3 regions of the Dyella sp. LX-66 genome follow, and region 2 is predicted to be linked to each of the others. Evidence: predicted binding sites of a transcription regulator. Region 2 holds the regulator's gene; each other region holds the start of a gene.
The links. The regulator sigma-54, encoded in region 2, starts transcription at its own class of promoters, with help from an activator protein. The targets are predictions, from matches to a motif close to TGGCACGNGCNTTGC.
Positions count from the first base shown of each region.

Region 1: KK141_RS13680 (fimbrial protein) is a predicted target of sigma-54. The motif match lies at 1,636-1,650, and genes of this name have one in related genera.
Region 3: KK141_RS10835 (PilZ domain-containing protein) is a predicted target of sigma-54. The motif match lies at 1,374-1,388, and genes of this name have one in related genera.

Region 1 is NZ_JAHFVJ010000006.1:193,600-196,871, reverse strand. It holds gene KK141_RS13695 (alpha/beta hydrolase) at 1-476, opposite strand, end outside; gene KK141_RS13690 (helix-turn-helix transcriptional regulator) at 531-737, opposite strand; gene KK141_RS13685 (hypothetical protein) at 742-1,350, opposite strand; gene KK141_RS13680 (fimbrial protein) at 1,793-2,326, shown strand; gene KK141_RS13675 (molecular chaperone) at 2,460-3,197, shown strand; gene KK141_RS13670 (fimbria/pilus outer membrane usher protein) at 3,194-3,272, shown strand, end outside.
Region 2 is NZ_JAHFVJ010000001.1:157,890-161,161, reverse strand. It holds gene raiA (ribosome-associated translation inhibitor RaiA) at 122-448, opposite strand; gene KK141_RS00845 (RNA polymerase factor sigma-54) at 605-2,065, opposite strand; gene lptB (LPS export ABC transporter ATP-binding protein) at 2,215-2,934, opposite strand; gene lptA (lipopolysaccharide transport periplasmic protein LptA) at 2,938-3,272, opposite strand, start outside.
Region 3 is NZ_JAHFVJ010000004.1:465,962-469,233, forward strand. It holds gene KK141_RS10830 (AMP-binding protein) at 1-749, shown strand, start outside; gene KK141_RS10835 (PilZ domain-containing protein) at 867-1,235, opposite strand; gene KK141_RS10840 (ScpA family protein) at 2,065-2,967, shown strand; gene scpB (SMC-Scp complex subunit ScpB) at 3,020-3,272, shown strand, end outside.

The DNA.
Region 1 (3,272 bases), on a different contig from region 2:
CCGCCGGTGCCGCGCTGGTCGAGCAGCAGCACGTGGCGGTGCGCCAGCAGCGGCCGCAGCGCGGGCGCCACGCCGGGCCAGGTTTCGGTGGCCGCCTGGCCGGGGCCGCCGGCCAGCAGCACCACCATGTCGTCGGTGGCGATCTGGGCGCTGCTGCGGATCACGCCGAACTTCAGCTTGATCTTGCGGCTATGCGGGTCGTCGCGGTTCTCCGGCACCTCGAACGGCGCGCACCACGCCGCGGTGGTCATGCCGCTGTTGGGCTGGCCCAGCTCGCACGGCGTCAGCGTGAGCGAACCGAGCTGCCAGGTTTCCGGCTTGGCCGGCGCCGCAGATGCCGCGGCAGCCGGCGTGCTGTCGTCCGCGGCGGCAGCGTCGTTGCCGCCGCCGCGCGCATGGAACTGGTTCCAGGCCAGCGCGCCCAACCCCAGCGCGACGGCGGCGATGCGCACCATGGTGCGTCCCTTGATGGCCATTGCTTGTCTTCCCCTCGCTCATGCGGCCGTGCGGCCGCTGTCATCCCCAATGATTCAGTGCCCCGCCTCGCCGCCCGGCTGGAAGATCGCTTCGATCGGCTGCTCGAACAGCCGCGCGATCTTGAACGCCAGCGGCAGGCTGGGGTCGTACTTGCCGGTTTCCACGGCGTTGACGGTCTGCCGCGACACGTCCAGCCGCGTGGCCAGGTCGGCCTGCGACCAGCCGCGCTCGGCGCGCAGTTCGCGTACCCGGTTCTCCATCGCGTCAGTCGCGGTAGCGGCGCTTGGCCCAGGCCAAGGTCGGGCCGTAGACCAGCATCAGCCCGGGGAACACCAGCAGCAGCACGCCGCCGTCCAGGTTCACCACCTTGGCCGCGGCAAGAAAACCGACCGCGACGCTGACCACCGCCACCACGCCGGCGGCAATCGCCAGCGCCTGCACATGCAGGCGCTGCATGAATTCGTCGCTGCCGGTGACGTAGCGAAACAGCGACAGCGCCATGGCCGCCACCGGCAGGGCCGGCGACACCGCCACCAGCGCCTTCAGCCAGATGGTGTCGATGGTCTTGTGCTGCGGCCAGACGAACAGCATCAGCGCGAAGTACACCGCCATGGCGGGCATGAATTCGGCGAAGTAGCGGCGGTCTTCGCGGCGCATGTCGCCGCCCGCTTCCGCACAGTGGGTGGCGCGCGATACGTAGACCACCAGCCAGGTCAGGCCCACCAGCAGGGCCAGCACCAGCAATCGCTCGCCGGTGCCGTGCAGCCACTTCATCAGCGCCACCACGCCGAAATACCCGGCGAAAAGCACCCCGTGCAGGAGACGCCGGCTCCATGCCGGCCACGCTGCCATGCGCTTGGTCAGACCTTCCATCGTCCCCTCCATAAGCCCCGTTCCCCTGCGTATTGAACGCCAGTCATGTCAAGCAAGCTTGACAAGATGCTAGGCAAGGTCCGAATCCATGTCAAGCACGCTTGACACGAGAACTGTAAACACGCGGGTTTGTACGATTTTTTGCGTATGGGCAAGGACTTGGCCCACTGAGGTCACTTTTTGACCTTCAATGACCTCGACAAAATTTTGACGTTCCTTAATAAGAGGTAGGAAAATTCTGAGAGACTGTTCTCAGAATTAAGTGTCAACTAGGTCACGTTTTTTTGGCATGGCTTCTGCATAGGCCCATCGCCAACGAGGGAAGCGCCGGCAGCGCCCGCCCCTCGGAGAAAGACGCAGGGGGACGAGAAACCAAGCCCGCGTCCGGAGCGCAATCACTGCCGTACTCAACCAAAAACCCGTTAAGGACAAAGGCATACCCATGAAGAACGTTCTCGCCACCGCCCTGATCGCCGCCCTGGGCTTTGCCGCCCTGGCCCCGAACCAGGCCTCGGCCGCCGACGGCACCATCAACATCACCGGCTCCGTCAACGCCTCCACCTGCAAGATCAACGGCGCCAACAGCCCGGCCACGGTCAACGTGACCCTGCCGACCGTGTCGACCACCTCGCTGAGCGCCGCCGGCACGACCGCCGGCCGCACCGCCTTCGCGCTGGCCCTGAGCAACTGCGGCTCGCTGACCAAGGCCCAGACCTTCTTCGAGCCGGGTCCGACCATCATGGCCGACGGCAACCTGAAGAACGGCGGCAGCGCCACCGGCGTGGAAGTGCAGCTGCTCAACAGCGACTTCAGCGCGATCAACCTGGCCGGCACGGCCTCGACCCAGAACTCGCAGCAGGTCGCCCTGACCAGCGGCGCCGGCAACCTGAACTACTACGCGCAGTACTTCGCGACCGCCGCCGCTGGCGCCGGCAACGTGACGACCTCCGTGCAGTTCACGATGCTTTACCAGTAAGTCCCGCCCGGCTAGGCGGTTAGTTGCAAGAGGCAAGTCCGCGCCGGAACCCATGGGGTTCGACCCCATGCGGTTCCGGCGCCCACTCCGCCGCCACCGGCGGAGCATCTCAAGTTCGCAGCGAGGGAAATCCATGAGGAAGTTTGTCTGCGCCCTGGGCGCGGGCCTGCTGGCCCTGTGTCTCGGCGCTCCGGCCGCGCACGCCAATGTATTGATCGGCGGCACCCGCGTGGTCTTCCCCGCGAAGGATGGCGAAGTGACCGTGCGCCTGACCAACGACAACGACCACCCCGTGCTGGTCGAGTCGTGGATCGACCGCGGCGATGTGCATTCCACCCCCGAATCCGTCGATGTGCCGTTCCTGATCACTCCTCCGCTGTTCCGCATGGAGCAGAAGAAGGAGCAGAGCCTGCGCATCGTCTACACGCACGAGCAGCTGCCGGCCGACCGCGAGTCGCTGTTCTGGCTCAACGTGCTGGAAGTGCCGCCCAAGCCCACCGGCCCGCAGGCCGAGGGCCAGAACATGCTGCAGCTGGCGCTGCGTTCGCGCCTGAAGCTGTTCTACCGCCCGGCCGGCCTGCAGGGCGATCCGCTGAAGGCGCCGTCGCAGCTGACCTGGAAGGTCGACGCCGACGGCAAGGCGCTGGTGGCGCACAACCCCACGCCATTCCACGTCACCATTTCCGAGCTCAGCGTGAGCGTCGGCGGCAAGGCCGTCGCCGCGGAGCTGGGCATGGTCGCGCCGCTGTCGGACCTGCGCCTGCTGCTGCATGACGGCGCGCCGAAGCCCGCTGCCGGCAGCGTGGTGAAGTTCACCGCGATCAACGATTTCGGCGCCGCCGACAGCTACACGGGCGCCGTCGCCCCGTGAGCTTCCTGCGCGCCAGCCACGGCAGCGACCGCAGCGGCGGCCACTGTGGCCGGCGCGCGCTGCTGTGCCTGGCGA
Region 2 (3,272 bases):
GGGCCGGCGGCGATGGCGTACATTGTGCCAGTTCGGACGGTTTGGTGCGCCGCAAGACGGCGCGGGCGGGGGCCAGGCTTGGGAGCGGCCCGCCCCGGCAGGCGGGGCGGGCCGGCGAGGTTCAGCCGTACTGGCGATCCTCGCGCACTTCGCGCTGGTGCTTGTCGCACACCTTGTCGCGGTGCTTGCGCAGCTGCGCCACCAGCTTGTCGAACATGTTGTCGATGGAGACGTACATGTCCGATTCGGTGGCTTCCGCGTGGAGCGGTGCGGCGCCGGGGACTTTGAGCGTGCCTTCGCAGCGTTGCTGCAGCTTGTCGACGGAGAGGACGACGCTCAATTCGAGGAGTCTGCTTTCGAGGCGGGTAAGTCGCTCACAGTGGCCGTTCACGCGTTCGCGAAGGGCCTGGGTGATCTCGATCTTCTGGCCGCTGAGCTGGACTTGCATGGTGCGCCTCCTCTGGTACTGCCGCATGACGCGGCGTGGGTCGATGCGCCGGTGCCGGTTGGTCGCCGACACATCACTGTCATCTCTTGGTATGGGGACGCTTTCCGTCCCGCCAAGTTCCCGTCCAGGCGCAAACGCGCGGCGGACCGTCGCGGGTCAACCGGCCCGCTGGCGCTCGCTGGAGCTGGGAATTCGCATGGCCTCCCGATATTTGGCAACGGTCCGGCGCGCCACCTGAATGCCCTTGCGGTGCAGTTCTTCGGCGATGGCCTGGTCGGACAGGGGTTTGCGCGGGTCTTCCGCGTCGATCAGCTTGCGCAGCATGGCCTGGATGGCGGTGGCGGATGCACTGCCGCCGTCTTCCGTGGACACGCCGCTGGAAAAGAAGTGCTTCAGCTCGAAGGTGCCCCGCGGCGTATGGATGTACTTGCGGGTGGTGACGCGGGAAATGGTGGACTCGTGCATGCCCACTTCCTCGGCCACCTCGCGCAGCACCAGCGGGTGCATGGCTTCGGGGCCGTAGTCGAGGAAGGCGCTCTGCCGGCGCACGATGGCCTCGGCCACCTTGAGCAGGGTCTCGGCGCGCGATTCCAGGCTCTTGATCAACCAGCGGGCCTCCTGCAGCTGGCCGCGCATCCAGCTGGCGTCTTCGCCGCGGGCCTGCGCGATGAGGTTGCAGTAATGCTGGTTCAGGCCCAGCCGCGGCTGGCAGTCGGGATTGAGGCTGACGCGCCAGCGGCCGCTGTCCTTGCGTGCGTACACGTCGGGCGCGACGTACTCCACCGGGGTGACGTCGAGCGCGGCGCCGGGGCGCGGGTCCAGGCTGCGGATCAGCATGGCCGCGGCGTGGGTTTCCTCGTCGCTGGCGCGCAGGCGGCGCGACAGGCGGGCGATGTCGTTGCGCGCCAGCAGCTCAAGCTCGCTGTCGACGATGCGCAGCGCCAGCTCGCGCTGGGGCAGTTCCGGATCGAACTGTTCCAGCTGCACGCGCAGGCAGTCGCGCAGGTCCAGGCTGGCCACGCCGGTGGGATCGAAGCGCTGCACCTGGCGGCGCACGGCGTCGACTTCCTCGACGTTTGCTTTCAAGTCGGCCGGCACCGCGGCGGTGACCGATTCCAGCGTCTCGCCCAGATAACCGTCCGCATTGAGCGCATCGATGATGATCGCGGCGATGGTGCGCTCGCGCAGGCTCATGTGGGTGAGGTTGAGCTGCCACAGCAGGTGTTCCTGCAGGGTCTCGGGCGCGGCGTTCTGCGGTTCGAAGTGGTCCTCGTCGCCGCCGCTGTTGCGGCTGCCGCCGGCGGAGGAGAAATCGATGGGTTCTTCGGCGTTGCCGCCGGACTGGCTCCAGTCGGCCGGCTCGTCGCCGCTGTCGCCGTCGTTGGCGGAGGTGGCGGCCTCGGTGGGGGCGTCGAAGGTGGCGGCCTCACCGTCGCCTTCGCTGTCGCCCTCGTTGGCGGCGTCCTCGGAGAACTCCAGCAGCGGGTTGCTCTCGGCGATCTGGCGCAGCTCTGCTTCCAGCTCCAGCTGCGACAGCTGCAGAAGGCGGATCGCCTGCTGCAATTGCGGCGTCAGGGTGAGCTGTTGATTGAGGCGAAACTGCAGTCCGGGTTTCATGCCACTGTTTTGAATGAGCCCAAAGGCTTGGATGAGCTTCGGGTCATCCTAACCCCTAGGGGGAGGACCGGCCATAGGTTCCCGCCGATCCTCGCGTAGGCCGAATGGCTGAATGTGACGGCGCGCGCACGCCGGCGATCAGGAAAGCCCTACAGCCTGAATTCGCGGCCCAGATAGACCTCGCGTACTTTCTCGTCGGCCAGGATGTGCGCCGGCGTGCCGCGCGACAGCACTTCGCCGTCGTTGAGGATGTAGGCGCGGTCGCAGATGCCCAGCGTCTCACGTACGTTGTGATCGGTGATCAGCACGCCGATGCCGCGCTCCTTCAAGTGCCGCACGATGCGCTGGATCTCGCCCACCGAAATCGGGTCGACGCCGGCGAAGGGTTCGTCCAGCAGCATGTAGCGCGGCTCGGCGGCCAGCGCGCGGGCGATCTCGACGCGGCGGCGCTCGCCGCCGGAGAGGCTGATGCCGCGCTGGTCGGCGATGTGCGCGATCTTCAGCTCGTCGAGCAGGCTTTCCAGCTCGGTGGCACGCTGCTTGGCGCCGAGGTTCTCGCGCAGCTCCAGCACGGCCATGATGTTGTCGGCCACGGTGAGGCGGCGGAACACCGACGGCTCCTGCGGCAGGTAGCCGATGCCCAGCTTGGCGCGAGCATGCATCGGCAGGCCGGTGATGTCGTACTTGTCGAGCTTGATGGTGCCGGCGTCGGCCTCGATCAGGCCCACCACCATGTAGAAGCAGGTGGTCTTGCCGGCGCCGTTGGGACCGAGCAGGCCCACCACCTCGCCTTCGCGGATGGAAAAAGCAAAGTCGCGCACCACCTGGCGCGCGCGGAAGCGTTTTTGCAGGCCTTCGGCGGACAGCATCGATTACTTACCCGCGGCCGAAGCCGCCGTGGCCGGCTTGGGGGCCGAACTGGCCGGTGCCGGGGTAGCCGGCTTGGCGGCGGGTGCCGCGGCGGCCGGCTTGGGCTTGGGTAGGAAGGTGCCGTGGACCAGGCCGTCGCCGCCGGACTCGCCGGTGATCAGGCTGGTGTCGGTGTTGTAGGTGATCTTGTCGCCGTGGAATTCACCGCGGCCCTGCTGGGTCACCTTGGCATTGCCGGTGAGCACGGCGATGCCGTTGATGTTGTCGTAGTCGAGCTGGGCGGCGTCGCCCTGCATCAGGTTGTTGTTCTCGTCCAGCTGCTGGATGTGCGCCTGGC
Region 3 (3,272 bases), on a different contig from region 2:
TGCTCAATACGCCGGGCTTCGACCGGGTGGATTTCTCGCGCCTGCATCTGAGCCTGGGCGGCGGCATGGCGGTGCAGCGCGCGGTGGCCGAGCGCTGGAAGAAAGTCACCGGCGTGACCCTGGCCGAAGCCTATGGCCTGACCGAGACCTCGCCCGCGGCCTGCATCAATCCGCTGGACCTGAAGGACTACAACGCCTCGATCGGCCTGCCGATTCCTTCCACCGACGTGGCGATCTGGTCGGAGGAAGGCCAGCCGCTGCCGTTCGGCGAAGTGGGCGAGCTGATGGTGAAGGGCCCGCAGGTGATGCAGGGCTACTGGCAGCGCCCGGACGAGACCATCAAGGTGCTCGGCGCCGACGGCTGGCTGCACACCGGCGACATCGCGCGCATGGACGAGAACGGCTACGTCTATATCGTCGACCGCAAGAAGGACATGATCCTTGTGTCCGGCTTCAACGTGTATCCGAACGAGGTCGAGGACATCGTCATGACCCATCCGGGCGTGGCCGAAGTGGCCGCGGTGGGCGTGCCGGACGAGCATTCCGGCGAAGTGGTGAAGCTGTTCGTGGTGCGCAAGGACCCGAACCTGACGGTGGAAGCGCTGAAGGAGTTCTGCCGCGCCAACCTCACCGGCTACAAGCGGCCCAAGCTGATCGAATTCCGCGATGCGCTGCCCAAGAGCAACGTGGGCAAGATCCTCCGCCGCGAACTGCGCGACGAGAAGAAGCCGGCCGCCTCGGCGGCCTGATGGACTTAAGTCATGAACCAGCGAGGAGCCTGTCCTCCCCAGGGAGTTCGGACAGGCTCCAGGCTGCTTCGCCCGCGCCGATCCACGCGGGATTCCGCAAGCGGCTGCCGCGACGAATCAATCGTCGTGCCACGTCTCCAGGATGTCGGCGTAGCCGCCCAGCAGATTCCATAGCGGAACCTGCTTGTCCTCCGGTATGCGCGTGTACGCGAAACCGATGTGCCGGTCCGAGATGCGCTTCACCTGGGCCTCCAGGTGGATGTGCAGGTCGTGGCCGAAAATCATGTCCAGCATCCAGCTCTGCCCTACTTCGCCCTGCCATCCCAGCGGGCGGCGCAGCAGCGCGCCGGTGGCCGAGATGTCTACCAGTTCCGTCGGCTGTGACTGGCTGCCGCGGCTCATCAGTACGGTCGTCTCGATGCGCATCCGCGCGGGGCGCAGCTGCTCCGGACCATCGCTATGGTGTTTGCCGCCGGCTTTGGTCATGCCTTTCCCTCCCATCCCCGCTGCTGTGCAGCGTCATCCAACTTATTCGCGGCAGGCACTAGTGCCCGTGAAATGGACCCCCGCCGCGTATGCGGCCTATCCCCCGCGCCGATCAAACTGCCCTTACCGTGGCGTAAAGCAAGCGCCGTGCCACGTCGTAATATTCTGCCGGCGACGTGTCCGGAACCCATCAGCACGCGGGATTCGGCCATTTCCCGCCGTTTTGCGGGCGCTTTGAAGCCGTGCCCGCTTCCATCGGGCGTTTCCATTTCATCGGCGCCAATGCCCGGGTCAGACGCGGCGGGTCACATGCTGCCCTTGCGATGTGGACGATCGAGCCGTCCCAAACCACGCATCCGCGGCATTCTGCCGATGCACCCGCACGCTTGGTAGGCCGTACGCATACTGGACTTGGCCGCATGCAGCCGTTAACCTTGATCGCACGTGGGTTACAGGGTGCGCCTGCCGTTCGAGCCAGACGCCGCCGGAGCACCCGCCCGACACCCAGCAGACCTCCTGTTCACGCCGTGGCGCAGTTCAACGCGCGGCCCGGCTTGCCGTTCGCCGTGGATTGCCTCCCGGTCCGGTAGCAGGAATTGTTCACGGCCAGCCTGACCGATGCCGCCGCAGGCGCGGTTTCATCATGCGGAGCCGTGACGGACGCCAGAGCGCCCGTGGTGATCGAGCCTCAAGGAGTTTCACGGGTGACCGCCGGATGGCCGCCGCCCGAGAGCGGGGGACAGCCTCAGCGAATGCCGGTGGAATCGAACGGTTCCGAACGTGTTGAACGCACTGCAAGCCCTCATGGGCGGCCCAACGACATGCATTGATGAGCACTGAGCCAGTCGAGCCTCAGCCGGTGGCAGCACCGCAGGACGCTTTCGCGTCGGTACCGCAACAGCAGGAAATGCCGCTGGCCATCGTGCGCGGCGAACCCGTGCTGCAGATGCCGCAGGACCTGTACATCCCGCCGGATGCGCTGGAAGTCATCCTGGAGGCGTTCGAAGGCCCGCTGGACCTGCTGCTGTACCTGATCCGCCGGCAGAACCTGGACATCCTGGACATCCCGATCGCCGAGATCACCCGGCAGTATCTGGAATACATCGACATGATGCGGGACATGCGGCTGGAACTGGCCGCCGAGTACCTGCTGATGGCCGCGATCCTGGCCGAGATCAAGTCGCGGCTGCTGCTGCCGCGGCCGCCGGTGGAAGAAGGCGTCGAGGAAGATCCGCGCGCCGAGCTGGTGCGCAGACTGCAGGAATACGAGCGCTTCAAGCGCGCGGCGGAGGACATCGATGCCCTGCCCCGCGTGGAGCGCGACACGGTGGTGGTGCACGCCGACAGCGGCGAGCGCACCGTGATCAAGCTGCCGCCGCCGCTGGACCTGAAGGAACTGCTGCTGGCGCTGAAGGACGTACTGCACCGCGCCGAGCTGTTCGGGCATCACGCCATCCGGCGCGAGGCGCTCAGCGTGCGCCAGCGCATGGGCGAGCTGCTGGGCAAGCTCGGCGACGCCAGCTTTCACCGCTTCGATACGCTGTTCGACCCCAGCGAAGGGCGGCTCGGCGTGGTGGTCACCTTCCTGGCCATGCTGGAACTGGCCAAGGAAATGCTGGTGGAAATCGTGCAGGAAGAGCCGCTGGCTCCGATCTATGTGAAGGCGAAGGTCACCCAGGCCGAGGAATCCGTCGAAGACGACACGCCCGCGCAGGCGTCCGCCGCCGATTGACCCCCGAACCCATCCAGGCACTCTCAACCGAGCATCCTCAACCGATCAGGCCATGCAGATCGAGCAACTGAAGAACATCATCGAGGCGGCCCTGCTCGCCGCCACCCAGCCGCTCACCGTGCAGCAGCTGGGCGACCTCTTCGGCGAGGAAGACGAGGTCGACCGCGAGCAGTTGTCGCGCGCGCTGGAAGCGCTGGCGGAAGATTGCGCCGGCCGCGGCGTCGAGCTGCGCGAGGTGGCCTCCGGCTTCCGCTACCAGGTGCGCCAGGAGGTCCATCCGTGGATCTCGCGCATGTGGACGGAAA